Regions from separate parts of the [Bacillus] caldolyticus genome, predicted to be linked through region 1. Evidence: riboswitches for the same ligand, from Rfam matches in the RefSeq annotation. Region 1 holds a riboswitch; the other holds the start of a gene.
The links. Region 1 has a riboswitch for S-adenosylmethionine ahead of mtnK (S-methyl-5-thioribose kinase). Riboswitches for the same ligand answer to the same signal wherever they lie in the genome.
Positions count from the first base shown of each region.

Region 1 (7,668 bases):
AGAGCGCAGCGATGAACGCATTGCGGCGCGCCTCATACAATGCGACCAACTCCGTGACACAATCTTGCGGACCAAGGAGCGCCGCGGCGGCCGCTTCCTGGATGGCGCCGAACAAGCTGACATACAAATGATCCTGCAAAAGCTCAAGCGCCCGAATGATCCGCTCGTTGCCGACGGCAAACGCCACACGCCAGCCGGCCATATTGTATGTTTTCGAAAACGTATAAATTTCGACGCCGACGTCTTTCGCCCCATCGGCTTCCAGGAAGCTGACCGGTTTCCGGCCGTCAAAGCCGATCGCTCCATAAGCGAAATCGTGCACGACGGCAATGCCGTGCTTGGCGGCAAACGCCACCGTCTCCGCGAAAAATTCCTTTGTCGCCGTCGCACCGGTCGGATTGTTCGGATAGTTTAAAAACATGAGCTTCGCTCGGTCGGCGACCGACTCCGGAATGGCTTCGTAATCCGGTAAGAATCCGTTTTCCGAAGAAAGCGGCATCATTTCCATCCGCGCGCGGGCAAGCGCGATCCCCGACCAATAGTCCGGATAGCCCGGGTCCGGGACAAGCACCACATCGCCCGGGTTGACGAGGCAAAGCGGCAGCTCGACAAGCCCGGCCTTGCCGCCGAACAAAATGGCGACTTCGCGGTCTGGATCGACGTTCACCCCGTATTCACGCGCGTAAAACGCGGCAATGGCTTCTTTCAAAAAGAAGTAGCCTTGAAATGGCGAATATTTATGGTATTTCGGATTGGCCGCCGCCCGCTGCATCGCCTCGACGATATGCTTTGGCGTCGGCTGATCCGGGTTGCCTTGCCCTAAATTGATCACGTCGCATCCGGCCTTGATTTTCTCCCCGACTTTTGCGACAAGCGAGGCGAAAAATTGCTTTGGCAGCTGCTCAAGCAGCTCGGAAAAAGGAATTTCCATCGTCATCGCCCACACCTTCTTAAAAAATTCTTGAAATTCTAGTGCAACATCATATATCGTAAAAAGCAAAATGTAAAGCAAAATTTTTTCGAGGTGAAAACTCATGACGATCCGCATCGCCTGCCTCCAGCTTGATATTGCGTTTGGCGACCCGAACGAAAACGAACGGTGCGCGGAAAGCGCCATTGAATCGGCCGTCAAGGACGGCGCGAATATCATCGTGCTGCCGGAATTATGGACGACCGGCTACGATTTGACGCGCCTAGATGAGATTGCCGACGAAGGCGCCGAACGGGCGAAAGCGTTCGCCTCCCGCCTAGCGCAAGCACACAACATCCATCTCGTCGCCGGCTCGGTCGCTAAAAAAACAACAACCGGCGTGACGAACACGATGATCGTGGCCGACCGGAGCGGTCAAATCGTCGGCGAATACAGCAAACTCCATCTGTTCCAATTAATGGATGAACATTTGTATTTGCAGCCGGGAAGCAGCTTAGGCTTGTTTTCGCTCGACGGGCTTGCATGCGCCGGGGTCATTTGCTATGACATCCGCTTTCCGGAGTGGATTCGCGCCCATGCTTTGGCTGGGGCGGAAGTGCTGTTTGTCGTCGCCGAATGGCCGCTTCCCCGCCTGCACCATTGGCGGACGCTCTTGATGGCGCGGGCGATTGAAAACCAATGCTACGTCGTCGCCTGCAACCGGGCTGGCCGCGACCCGAACAACGTCTTTGCCGGCCATTCGCTCGTCATCGACCCATGGGGCGAAGTGATCGCCGAGGCGGACGAGAAGCCGGGCATTCTCTCGGCCGACATCGATCCCGCACTCGTTGCGGACGTCCGTACGCGCATCCCGGTGTTTGCCGACCGCCGGCCGCACGACTATGAAACGGCAAAAAATTTTTTCAAAACGTATTGACAATCGATTGATCGACCATGTATCATTCGAATCAAACAACCAAACGATTGACAACATCGTGAAAATTGCAAAAACTGAATACGAGAAATCGGTACTCTTATCAAGAGTTGGCTGAGGGAATTGGCCCAATGAAGCCCAGCAACCGACCGTAATGCTATCGTGAGATAGGGCGCACGCCAAAGGCGGCGCCGGAAGCGAACCGCTTCCGCAGGGCACGGTGCTAAGTCCAACAGAAAGACCGATGTCTTTCTGAAAGATAAGAGGCGCGAAGACGATGCATCTTCGAGCCTCTTTCCGTATGCGAAAGAGGCTTTTTCATTTGCCAAAACCTAAAGGGGGAACGTGAAAATGACGATTGTCCAATCCACTGTTTACGAACCGCTCACCGAACAAAAAGCGACCGCCCTCGCCGTCCGCCTCGGCCTATTCCGAGACGGGGCGCCGCTTGTGTGCCGCGAAATCGGCGACGGAAACTTAAACTTAGTCTTTCATATCGTCGATCAGGAAACGAAGCAAGGCGTCATCATCAAACAGGCGCTCCCGTACGCGAAAGTCGTCGGCGAAAGCTGGCCGCTCACGTTAAAGCGCGCGGTTATTGAAAGCAACGCGTTGCGCACGTTTGCCAGCTATGTACCGCAATACGTGCCGAACGTCTACTATTCTGACGAATCGCTTGCCATTACCGTGATGGAAGACTTGTCCCGTCTGCAAATCGCCCGCAAAGGGTTGATCGAAGGGAAAACATTCCCGCTTTTGTCCCGGCATATCGGCGAATTTATCGCCAAAACAGCGTTTTACACATCCGATTTCGGCATGAACCAGCAAGAGAAAAAGAAATTGGCGCAAAGCTTCGTCAATCCGGAGCTGTGCAAAATCACCGAAGATCTCGTCTTCACCGATCCATTTTTCGACCATGACACGAACAACTTCGAAGACGAGCTGCGGCCGGACGTCGAAACGCTTTGGAATGACGACCGCCTCCGTTTGGAAGCGGCGAAGTTGAAGCGCAAGTTTTTAACCGAAGCCGATGTGCTTCTGCATGGCGATTTGCATACCGGCAGCATTTTCGCAAGCACCGACGAAACGAAAGTAATCGACCCGGAATTCGCCTTTTACGGCCCGATCGGCTTTGACCTTGGGCAGTTTTTCGCCAACTTGCTGTTAAATGCGTTGTCCCGCCCTGACGTTGAGCGCCAACCGCTCTTTGATCACATCGACCGGACCTGGGACGTCTTTGCGTCCATATTCTCGGAGCTTTGGCGCACCAAAAGCATCGAGACGTACGCCGCAACACCGGGCTTGCTTGACGAAGTGCTCCGGCATGCGTTCATCGATGCTGTCGGCTTTGCCGGCTGCGAAGTCATCCGCCGGACGATCGGCCTCGCCCATGTGGCCGACCTTGACGGCATCGAGCAGAAAGAAGCCCGCCTTGCCGCCAAACGACACGCGCTCCGCCTCGGCCGCCGCCTAATTGTCGAGCGCAACGAGCTGACCGGAACGGACGGCTTCCGCCGAGTGTTTGCAGAAACCGAATAGTAACACGGCGACGACCGGCCCAGTGCCGGCCCGGATCAACGGAAAATGTGAAAAGAAAGGAAGACGACGATGGACACCTTTGCCATCCCGCGCTCTGTCGAGTGGCGCGAGACGCATATCACGATTTTAAACCAACAAAAATTGCCATTAGCAACAGAATATATCGACCTGCATACGCTTGAAGACGTGTACGATGCGATCGCCTCGCTGAAAGTGCGCGGAGCGCCGGCGATCGGCATCACCGCCGCTTATGGTCTGGCGCTCGCCGCCTCGCATTATAAAGCGGAAACGGTCCACGAGTTCCATAGCCGCCTAAAGCAAGACCGCGATTATTTGGCAAGCGCCCGCCCGACGGCCGTCAATTTGGTTTGGGCGCTTGACCGGCTCACTGCCGCCGCCAAAGACGCCGCCTCGGTCAACGAAGCGAAAACGGCGCTTATTCACGAGGCGATCCGCATCCAAATCGAGGACGAAGATGTCTGCCGCCGCATCGGCGAACATGCGTTATCGCTTTTTCGCCCAGGCGACCGGGTGATGACGATTTGCAACGCCGGCTCGATCGCCACCGCCCGCTACGGCACGGCGCTCGCCCCGTTTTATTTGGCGAAAGAGAAAGGGATCGAGTTATCCGTGTACGCCCTTGAGACGCGCCCCGTTTTGCAAGGAGCGCGTCTGACCGCCTGGGAGCTGATGCAAGCAGGCGTCGACGTCACGCTTATTACGGACAACATGGCGGCGCAAACGATCAAAGCGAAAGGGATTCGCGCCATTATCGTCGGCGCCGACCGGATCGCACAAAACGGCGATACAGCGAACAAAATCGGCACGTTCGGCCTCGCCTTGCTCGCCAAATCGTTTGGCATTCCGTTTTACGTCGCCGCACCGTTGTCCACCATCGATTTGGCGACAAAGACAGGGGCAGACATCCCGATTGAAGAGCGCCATCCGGATGAAGTGACCCATCTGGCCGGCGTGCGCGTCGCCCCGGAAGGCGTCAACGTGTATAACCCGGCGTTTGACGTGACGCCAAACGAACTGATTACCGCGATCATTACCGAAAAAGGCATCGTCCGCGGCAGCTACAGCGCGGCACTGCCAGCGTTATTTGCAAAGGAGGAGCAGCATGAAACGATTTAAGGCCTTATCGTTCCTTTCTCTTCTTTTCTTTGCCGTGTTCTCCGTCTTGGCCGGCTGCACGAACGAGCAAGACGCCGTGAGCTCTAAGCCGGCCAACGAAACGAAGCAAACGGCCATCCAAGGCGACACCGTCTCATCCAACAGCCAAACCGCATCGAGCAGCGAACAGGCGGCCATCCCGGAGAAGCTGAAAAAACCGGTGAAGATCGCCGCCATTATGCAAATGTCCATCGGCACGTTCTCGTCGCAATACATCGCCGGCGTTAAAGAACAAGTGCAAAAGTTCGGCGGCGAAGTGCAAATTTACAACGCCGACAACGACTTGACGAAAATGGCCTCATACGTAGAAACGGCCATCACGCAAAACGTTGATGCCATTCTGCTTGATCACGGCCGCGCTGATGCGCTCGAAGGCCCGGTGAAAAAAGCGGTTGAAAAAGGCATCCCGGTCGTCGCCTTTGACAACGATTTGAACGTTCCCGGCGTCACCGTCATCGACCAAGACGACTACAGCCTCGCCTGGAAAACGTTAAAAACACTCGCCGAAGATTTAAATGGAGAGGGCAACATCGTCACGATTTGGGTCGGCGGTTTTACTCCAATGGAGCGGCGCCACGTCATTTATGAGGCGTTCAAAAAACGCTATCCGAACATAAAAGAAGTCGCCAAGTTCGGTACGGCGAGCGCCAACACGGCTTTGGACACGCAAACGCAAATGGAGGCCATTTTGAAAAAATATCCGAACAAAGGCGACATTGACGCCGTCTTCGCAACTTGGGACGAGTTCGCCAAAGGAGCGACGCGCGCCATCGAGCAAGCCGGGCGTACGGAAATCAAAGTATACGGCATCGATTTGAGTGACGAAGACTTGCAAATGATCCAAAAACCGAACAGTCCGTGGGTGGCGACAACAGCGACGGATCCGGCGGAAGTCGGCCGCGTTCAGGTGCGGTTCGCCTATCAAAAAATCGCCGGCGAGAAAACGCCGAACATTTACTCGCTCGAGCCGCATTTAGTAAAACGGACCGACTTGCCCGATAAGCAAGTATCGATGAACGAGCTTTCGCAATACATCCTGGGCTGGGGGCAATCGAACGTCGCCATCTCGCCATGGATGAAAACGTTGGAAGCTCAGGTGAACAAAAAATGAACAGGCTGTCAATGCGAGGCATTGAAAAATCGTTTGGCGCGGTGCGCGTGCTTGACGGCGTGGACTTTTCCGTCCGTCCAGGCGAAGTCCACGCCCTTTTGGGCATGAACGGCGCCGGCAAAAGCACGCTCATGAACATTTTGGCCGGCGCCATTCCTCCCGACGCCGGCACGATCACGATCGATGGCGTCAACTGCACCTTTTCGTCGCCGCTTGACGCGAAACGAGCCGGCATCGGCTTCGTCGTCCAAGAGGTCGACACGGCGCTTTTCCCAGGATTGCCCGTTTACGAAAACTTGGCGGCCGATGAGCTCGCTGATGTGAAGAAACAGCCGATCCGCTCGCTGCGCCGGGAAAAAGAACGGGCCGCTGCTCTGCTTCGCCGCGTCGGCCTTGCCATTTCGCCGGCAAAGCTCGTGCGCGACTGCTCGCTCCATGAAAAACAGCTGATCGTGCTCGCCAAAGTGTTGTCATCGAATGCGCGCTACATCATTTTGGACGAACCGACCGCCGCCTTGAGCGAAGCCGAAACGAAGCGGCTGTTTGCCATCATCACGGAACTGAAACAGCAAGGCGTCGGCTTTATTTACATCTCTCATAAACTGAAAGAAGTGCAGGAAATCGCCGACCGGCTGACGATTTTGCGCGACGGCCGCGTCGTCTACCATGGTTCCGCCCGCGGTTTGCCGCTTGAAGACATCGTCCTTCATATGACCGGAACAAGGCGAGCCGCCGCCATGAAACAAACGCGCGCGCATGGAAGCGACATCGCGTTTGCCGCCCGCGGAATTTTGATCGACAAAACCGGGACAACAGTCGACCTATACGCCCACCGCGGCGAAATCGTCGGCATCGCCGGCTTGGTCGGCGCCGGCAAGACGGAGCTTGCCGAAAGCCTCATCGCCCACCGGAACACATCCGGCGAGTGGGAAATTGATGGCAGACGCTATGTGTTCTCATCGCCTTATGAAGCCATCGACGCCGGCCTTTGTCTCATTCCGGAAGAACGGCGCAAACAAGGGCTGTTCTTGCCCGAGTCAGTGAAAACCAACATCACCGTCCGCCTCCTTTCCCGGCTGTCGCGCTGGCAATGGATCAGCCGGAGGAAGGAAACGGACGCCGCCGACGAACTTGTCCGCTCGCTCGGCATCCATCCGCCGTCGCCTTCGACCGCTGTCCGCCACTTAAGCGGCGGCAACCAGCAGAAAGTCGTCATCGGCAAATGGCTGAACACAAACGCGCGTGTTTTTCTATTCGACGAGCCTACGAAAGGAATCGATGTCCACGCCAAACAAGAGGTGTTTTCCATCATCCGTGCTCTCGCCGATGAAGGAAAAACAGTACTATATTTTTCGAGTGAATTTCACGAGCTTCTTGAGGTGTGCGACACCATCTACATCATGGCTGACGGCCGGCTGCTCACCCGCCTGCCGGCCGCAGAACTAACCTATGAACAGCTTGTGTACTATTGCAGCGGAGGTGAGATCGATGAGCCAGCCAGCCGTTTCCACAGCGCCGTCGAAAAAAGCGGCGCCGTTCATTCTTGAATTTTTGTATAAACATGGCACACTGCTTGCCATTTTGGCTGTAATCGCCTATTTTGGCCTGACACAAGACCGGTTTTTCACCTATGAAAACTTCAGCGACATTTTGCGTTCCATTTCCATCGTCACCTTGGTGGCCATTGGCATTACATTTTCGCTCATCGTCGACGGCTTCGATTTGTCGGTCGGTTCGACAGTGAGCTTGGCGACGATTGCCAGTGCAGCGGCGCTTGTCTTGCATCGCCAAGAAATTTTCGTCACCTTGCTCGTGCCGCTGTTGCTCGGCGTCGCCGTCGGGCTGCTTAATTCGTTATTGATCGTCAAATTCAAACTGCCCGATTTGCTCGCCACGTTGGCGACGATGTACGCGATCAACGGCGTGCAGCTTACGTATACAAAAGGATTTTCGATTTATAACGACATGCCGCTGCCTGATGGCGGCACGGCGCCGGGC
Region 1 is NZ_CP025074.1:1,032,726-1,040,393, forward strand. Features, by position in the region: gene CWI35_RS05385 (pyridoxal phosphate-dependent aminotransferase) at 1-937, opposite strand, end outside; gene CWI35_RS05390 (carbon-nitrogen family hydrolase) at 1,035-1,847, shown strand; SAM riboswitch class I at 1,942-2,110, shown strand; gene mtnK (S-methyl-5-thioribose kinase) at 2,196-3,383, shown strand; gene mtnA (S-methyl-5-thioribose-1-phosphate isomerase) at 3,453-4,520, shown strand; gene CWI35_RS05405 (sugar ABC transporter substrate-binding protein) at 4,507-5,670, shown strand; gene CWI35_RS05410 (sugar ABC transporter ATP-binding protein) at 5,667-7,217, shown strand; gene CWI35_RS05415 (ABC transporter permease) at 7,159-7,668, shown strand, end outside.

Region 2 (7,668 bases), 1.7 Mb from region 1:
ATGTTCAATCGGCTCACCTCAGGTGCAAACACCATGGTCTCGTCTCCTAGCATTTCCATCTTATCGGCAACCAAAATCGTTTCGCGTCTGAACAGCTTGCGATCTCGTCTTCCAGTATTGCCATCAATGCGGCCGGGGCAAACCATAAAAGGGTTGGCGACGGAGTGAAAAAGCCGCTCAACAACGGTTCTTCTCACGTTGAGAAGCTTTGTGAAATCGGATCTTCTTCCCCGATCCCAACCACTCATCGGGCGAAACGAAACGTTTTTCACCAATCCCGATTAGGCGCGCTCGCTTTCGTTGGCGATTTGGACGCAGCGTTGTACAATACATGGTGAACGATCGATTTTGCAACAGAAAGGAACGAACGCCCATGATTTACCCATACAAAGGCAAAACGCCGCAAATTGCCGCCTCCGCCTTTATCGCCGACTATGTGACGATCACCGGCGATGTCGTGATCGGCGAAGAGACAAGCATTTGGTTCAATACCGTCATTCGCGGCGATGTGGCGCCAACGGTGATTGGCAACCGGGTCAATATTCAAGATAACTCAATTTTGCATCAAAGTCCAAACAATCCGCTTATCATTGAGGACGGGGTGACGGTCGGCCATCAAGTCATTTTGCACAGCGCCATCGTTCGCAAAAACGCGCTCATCGGCATGGGCTCAATCATTTTGGACCGCGCGGAAATCGGGGAAGGCGCGTTTATCGGCGCCGGCAGTTTAGTGCCGCCGGGCAAAAAAATTCCGCCCAACACGCTCGCCCTCGGCCGGCCGGCGAAAGTCGTCCGCGAACTGACGGAAGACGATATCCGCGAAATGGAGCGCATCCGCCGCGAATATGTCGAGAAAGGGCAGTATTACAAAGCGCTGCAGCAACAGCGGACATCGTGCGCCGACAAAAAAGAGCTGCCGTGATCAGGCAGCTCTTTTTCTTTCATCACTTGTCCGCCAACGCCAGCGCTTGTTCTTTCAACAAGGCGGCTTTGTCGGTGCGCTCCCACGGCAGGTCGATGTCCGTACGCCCAAAATGGCCGTAAGCAGCCGTCTGTTTGTAAATCGGGCGGCGAAGGTCGAGCATTTTGATGATGCCCGCCGGGCGGAGATCGAAGTTGTTGCGCACGACTTCAATCAAAATGTCTTCCGACACTTTGCCGGTGCCGAACGTATCGATCGAAATCGAAACTGGGCGGGCGACGCCGATCGCGTAGGCAAGCTGCACTTCGCATTTGTCGGCCAGTCCTGCCGCGACGATGTTTTTCGCGACATAGCGGGCCGCATACGCCGCCGAGCGGTCGACTTTCGTCGGATCTTTGCCCGAGAACGCGCCACCGCCGTGGCGGGCGTAGCCGCCGTACGTATCGACGATGATTTTGCGCCCCGTCAACCCAGCATCCCCTTGCGGACCGCCGATGACAAACCGTCCTGTCGGGTTGATGAAATATTTCGTGTTCTCATCAAGCAGCTCCGCGGGCACGACCGGCTTGATGACCTGCTCTTTAATGTCGCGCTGGATTTGCTCTTGCGTAATTTCCGGATGGTGCTGCGCGGAAACGACGATCGTATCGACGCGCACCGGTTTGCCGTTTTCATCGTATTCGATCGTCACTTGCGTTTTCCCGTCCGGCCGCAAGTACGGCAAGACGTCCGTTTTGCGCACTTCCGCCAATCGGCGCGCCAAGCGGTGCGCAAGCGAAATCGGCAGCGGCATCAATTCTTCCGTCTCATTGCAGGCGAACCCAAACATCAATCCTTGGTCGCCGGCGCCGATCGCTTCAATTTCCTCGTCAGTCATCTGACCTTCGCGCGCCTCGAGCGCCCGGTCCACCCCCATCGCAATGTCCGGCGATTGTTCGTCAATCGACGTCAGCACCGCGCACGTATCAGCGTCAAATCCGTATTTGGCGCGCGTGTAGCCGATCTCCCGGATCGTATCGCGGACGATGCGCGGAATGTCCACGTATGTTGATGTCGTGATTTCCCCGCTCACGAGCACCAGCCCGGTCGTGACGCTCGTTTCGCAGGCGACGCGGGCGTTCGGATCTTTTTCCAAAATGGCATCCAAAATGGCGTCAGAAATTTGGTCGCAAATTTTATCCGGATGTCCTTCCGTCACAGACTCTGAAGTAAACAAGCGGCGTTTGGCTGACATTCGGTTTGTTTCCTCCTCTTGGCATAATGTGGCGACACGGAACTCATTTCCCTTTTTCCCTTCGCAATATAAAAAACCTTTCCTGTAACGGCTGAGGAAAGGTCATGGCAATCGTATTGCTTCCTTTCACTCTTATCGTTCAAGGACTGCGCCTTGCCACAGGTTAGCACCATTTCACACATGTACAGTTGTGACGGTTGCTGGGCTTCATCGGGCCTGTCCCTCCACCGGCTCGGGATAAGAGTATCCGTTCAATGACTTATCTTATCGCAACGGAATCGGCAAAGTCAACTATCAAAATTCATTTTTTATCATTTCCAGCCGCGAAAATTCTTTCCTCAAGGAAACCAACACATTGGGCAAAATAAAGTTTGAAAAACCCACACAATTAGTATGGACTATTAATAAAAATGTGTTATACTATTTTCAAGAGTGATTACAAAAAGAAGGCAGGTTTTGAATATGGGGATCGCAAACATGACGAATAAGCTTGATTTATTGCTGCAAAAACCGTACGTGCATCATCAACTGTCCGTCGCCGAGCTCGTTGAGAAAGTCCTGCAACGGAACGAAGGACGGCTGACGCACACCGGAGCCGTCGCGGTGACAACCGGCAAGTACACAGGGCGGTCGCCGAAAGACAAATACATCGTCGAAGAACCGTCAACGAAGCAAACGATCGACTGGGGCGCGGTCAACCAGCCGATGTCTCCGGAGACGTTTGATAAACTGTACGACAAAGTGCTCGACTATTTAATGAAGAAAGATGAACTGTTCGTGTTTAAAGGCTTTGCCGGCGCCGATCCGAAATCCCGGCTGCCGATTCAAGTCGTCAACGAATTCGCCTGGCACAACTTGTTCGTCCATCAGCTGTTCATCCGGCCGAACGCCGAAGAGCTCGCCGCGCATGAGCCGCAATTCACCGTCATTTGCGCGCCGAACTTTAAAGCCGATCCCGCCGTTGACGGCACGCGCTCGGAAGCGTTCATCATCATCTCGTTTGAACGGCGCACCGTGTTGATCGGCGGCACCGAGTATGCCGGCGAAATGAAAAAATCGATTTTCTCGGTGATGAACTATTTGCTGCCGGAACAAGGCATCCTGCCGATGCACTGCTCGGCCAACGTCGGCCAGGAAGGCGACGTCGCCCTCTTTTTCGGCTTGTCGGGAACGGGAAAAACGACGCTCTCGACCGACCCGAACCGCCGCTTGATCGGCGATGATGAGCACGGCTGGTCAAACCGCGGCATTTTCAACATCGAAGGCGGCTGCTATGCGAAATGCATCAACCTATCGCGCGAGAAAGAGCCGCAAATTTTTGACGCCATCGGCTTCGGCGCGGTGCTCGAAAACGTCGTCCTCGACGACGCGACGCGGGTGCCGAATTACGACGACGGCACGCTGACGGAAAACACGCGCGCCGCCTACCCGCTTCAAGCGATCAAAAACATCGTCGACCCAAGCGTCGCCGGCCATCCGTCCACGATCGTGTTTTTGACGGCTGATGCGTTCGGCGTCCTGCCGCCAATCAGCAAGCTGACGCGCGAACAGGCGATGTACCATTTCTTAAGCGGCTACACAAGCAAACTCGCCGGCACCGAACGCGGCGTCACCGAACCGGAAGCAACGTTCTCAACGTGCTTTGGCGCACCGTTTTTGCCGCGCCCGGCCGTCGAATACGCGGAAATGCTCGGGCAAAAAATCGCCGAACACAACGTCCGCGTCTTTTTGGTCAACACCGGCTGGACAGGGGGACCGTACGGCGTCGGCAGCCGCATGAAGCTCGCCTACACCCGGGCGATGGTGCAAGCCGCTGTCGAAGGGGAGCTCGACAACGTCGAAACGGTGCAAGACCCGATTTTCGGCCTCGCCATCCCAACCCACGTCCCCGGCGTGCCGGATGACGTCCTGCAGCCGCAAAACACATGGGCTGACAAACAAGCATACGAACAAAAAGCAAAAGAGCTGGCGCAAAAGTTCCGCGCCAACTTCCGAAAGTTCGCCCATATCGACCCGACGATCGAAAAACTCGGCGGACCGCTCGTGTAACAAGAACCCGGCCGGACAGGGAACATCCTGTTCGGCCGGTTTTTCTGTTCTTTCCTCTGCTTTCGTCTCCGACACTGAATCGTTAGACATTTCTGTACGTCGGTCCGTTTCATTCGCCTCAAACAACCAGACTCGAGCAAACGCAATGAGCTTCTGTGTTTTCATTTGCCGCAATGGCCATGAGTTCTGCAAGGAATACGTAATGTCATCAAAAGATGGATGATTAATGAACTTGCGCATTATTTCTAAAGTTTTTACTCCCTGTTTCCCCAAGAATTGTGTTCTTACTTCTATTTCTCCAACTGTTTTCCGCAAATCATTCATATACTTATCACAATTTTTAGTATCATTAAACAAGTGATCAAGATGCATAATTCCTATAGAAACTCCAGCAGCATGATATGCTCTGTCTAAAGGCCTTTTGATTTTCAAGATACTCTAAACAGAATAAGGGGGAGGCTTCCATTGCTTCAGTATATCCATTTACCTTTAGCAGATTGTTGAAAATCAACCCGTTTTCCTTCGCTCCATCGTTTTGGGGCGTGGCAAAAAGCCAGTTTCATCAAAGACTGAAGATCTGATTTTTGGTTCATTTTGACTATTCCATCACCAGTCGTTTCGATGATCAAAGAGAGGATTGAGGTCATGAAAAATAAAACATTTCATTTCCTTTGGATCGGACAATCTTTCGCGAATTTCGGAGATGTGTTCTACATTGTTTCCGTTGTCTCTTACCTATATCATTTGACATCGAAAGCCATGGCTGCCGCATTAGTCCCTTTTTTCGTTACATTGTCGTTATTTATTAGCGGAATCGTCGCACCGATATTTTTCGAAAAATATAAACTAAAAACGTTATTGTCCTACGGACAAATGTGTAAAACATTTCTGCTGCTTTTTCTCTCGCTGTTTTTGCACTGGGGTGCGGAACATTACACTGCGATCGTTTATGTTTTTGTATCATTGATCGCTTTTTTAGATGGGATCAATAATCCGATTAAAAACTCCCTCGTTCCTTTTATCGTTTCCAAGGAGGAAATCTTGAAAGCCAACAGTTTTGTAAACACGTTAGACCAATTCATCAAACTTAGCGCATGGCCGATTGGGAGTTTGATTGTCAGTGTAGGGTCGCCGTTCCTTTTAATCAATATCACCTTATTGTTCTATGTCGTCTCAAGCATTCTCATGTTTCTGTTGCATATACAAGAACATACAAAGAAGAAGACGGCTCAAGGCAAAGGCCTAAAGAACTTTCTCCTTTCGATCAGTCTAGGATGGGAATACACTTGGAGAAATGTGCACGCTAAATCGATTAGCTTCATGTCATTTTTTGAAGGAATCGGAAATGGGGTCTGGATTTCGGCCATCCTTTATATGTATGTGAAAGAACAATTACATGTAGGAGAGGAATGGTGGGGATATATTAACTCTGTTTTCTTTGGCGGCATGGTGATAGGGGGATTGTTAAGCGTTAAGTTTAGTCAATCGGTTGAAAAAAATCAGCAATTTTTTGTATTGTTTGGCCCGTTTTGTATCGCTATTGTCACACTGTTATTTGGCACAACGACGCACGGTGCGCTGGCGCTTATGTATTCCACCCTGTATGGGATCATCGAACAATGGAAGGTGATTTGCCTTCAGACGATTCTGCAAAAAAATGCCCGGATGGACGCTCTGCCTCATGTTTTTTCCGTGCAGGGAGTCATTAGTTCCGTAACGTTCGGGATTTCCGCCTTATTGATGAGCTTTATAGCCGATGTTTACGGGATTCGCTTTTCGTTTTATTTGTCTGTTTGCTGCTTTTTGATCAGCGGCTGGATCAGTTATCGTCAGCGAAAAATCTGGAGTTATAAGGAGAACCAAAAAGGAGAAATCACTGGAACTATTTTGTGAGCTCCCTCTGTAAATGATCACTTTATTTCAGAACAAAGCAAAGGAATCAGTCTTGCTTAATCATATGGCAGAGTGCAAACATTGAAGATAGCGGGAAACAGATTACAAGTGTTCGAGTCTTGCTTAATCATATGGCAGAGTGCAAACCGAAGGATTGTTTGCGCTCCTGCCTTTTCAAAATTAGAATAAAAACGCCAATCGGGACGATGAACGTCACCGACAAATTCTGTCAATAGACTTTACCCTCGATGGCCGTAAGGTTCGAACGCATAAAATGATTGTCGTCGATCCCCCGGGGTTTTTGCACGATTGGGGGTCGACGACAATGTGAGGCTCGACGGCGAAGAGTCTGCTCTGCTTACCCCTTCACCCGTTCGATCTTCTCAACCGGCAGCCCGGTCAGTTCGTGGATCGTGTCGACATCGTACCCTTTCGCCAGCATTCTCTTCACCACGTCGAGCTTCCCTTCCTCGATTCCTTGTTGGCGCCCTTGCTTCATCCCTTGTTTGACTCCTTGTTGAATTCCCTTTTCCATTCCCCGCTGTTCGTACGAGACGATGAGCTCCATCACTTGCTTCGCTTCCTTCGTTTCCATTTGGCTCACCTCGTTTCGCAGTTTGGCTTCCTCCTCTTCGGACAACCGCAAATACGTTTCAAAAAAACCGAACAACAGCCGCTGTTTCGCCTCATCGAGCTCAAGGCGGACGAGCATGCGCAAAAATTCTTTTTTCACTTCGACCTTTTCTTCTTCATTATACCCCATTTTGCTTAACAAGGCAGCGGCGACGGGATTGTCATGGCGGATGTACGCGCGCCACGGCAGTTTGCGCAGCTCCACCGTCAAGTAACGAAAATCGAGAACCGTCAAAAACGGAAACTGGACGACCAATGAGGAAGGTTCATCGTGGTGTTCATCATAGCTGAAGATGGCGATCGGAACAATACGGCGGCGGTATTTTTGAAACAAGCGGCTGAAGTAGAGGAACATTCGCTCGGGGAAGGTCCGCTGTGCGTAGCTTTGGTGTTCGACATGGACGATGATGAGCCCTTCCTCCCCCTTCATCTTCGTTTCGACCAACAAGTCGACGCGATGCTTCTCTCCGGCCGTCACGTCGGTAAACAGTTCTTCTGTGAGGAAAGAAAGGTGGTGAACGTCGATGTGCTCGTACACGTTGGGAAAGAAAAGAAGCAAAAACTCTTCGAAAAACGTCGACAGCAGCTCTTTGAACAACCGGTCGTGATCGATTCGCGGTTTGGCCACGTTTCCCCTCCTTGCGGCATCGAATTCATCGTATGATATTCGCTCTCCGCGGCCAAACTCCTTCTCCTCCCCCCTACTTTTTTTATGGTATGATCAAACGTCGCACAGGAAATCCTCAAGCAAAGGCTATTTTTATGCTTGTCTGAACCGGCCTGACGCCACAAGTTAACTATAGACGGAAAAAACTTGAGCCAAGAGCGCAAACCGTTCTTCCGTTTGCGCTCCTGTCCGATGAACCCGTTCAGCTCTCATTCAGCCGCTTCATGGTGTGCAGCCTCGTTCAATTCGTCGAATACAGGCTGACGAGCT
Region 2 is NZ_CP025074.1:2,686,301-2,693,968, reverse strand. Features, by position in the region: gene CWI35_RS14030 (tetraprenyl-beta-curcumene synthase family protein) at 1-35, opposite strand, end outside; gene CWI35_RS14025 (gamma carbonic anhydrase) at 374-922, shown strand; gene metK (methionine adenosyltransferase) at 945-2,156, opposite strand; SAM riboswitch class I at 2,286-2,400, opposite strand; gene pckA (phosphoenolpyruvate carboxykinase (ATP)) at 2,619-4,205, shown strand; gene CWI35_RS14010 (MFS transporter) at 4,851-6,098, shown strand; gene CWI35_RS14005 (Rpn family recombination-promoting nuclease/putative transposase) at 6,457-7,359, opposite strand; gene CWI35_RS14000 (DUF2584 domain-containing protein) at 7,640-7,668, opposite strand, start outside.
Region 2: it holds a riboswitch for S-adenosylmethionine, as region 1 does, so the genes downstream of both, metK (methionine adenosyltransferase) here and mtnK (S-methyl-5-thioribose kinase) in region 1, are expected to answer to the same signal.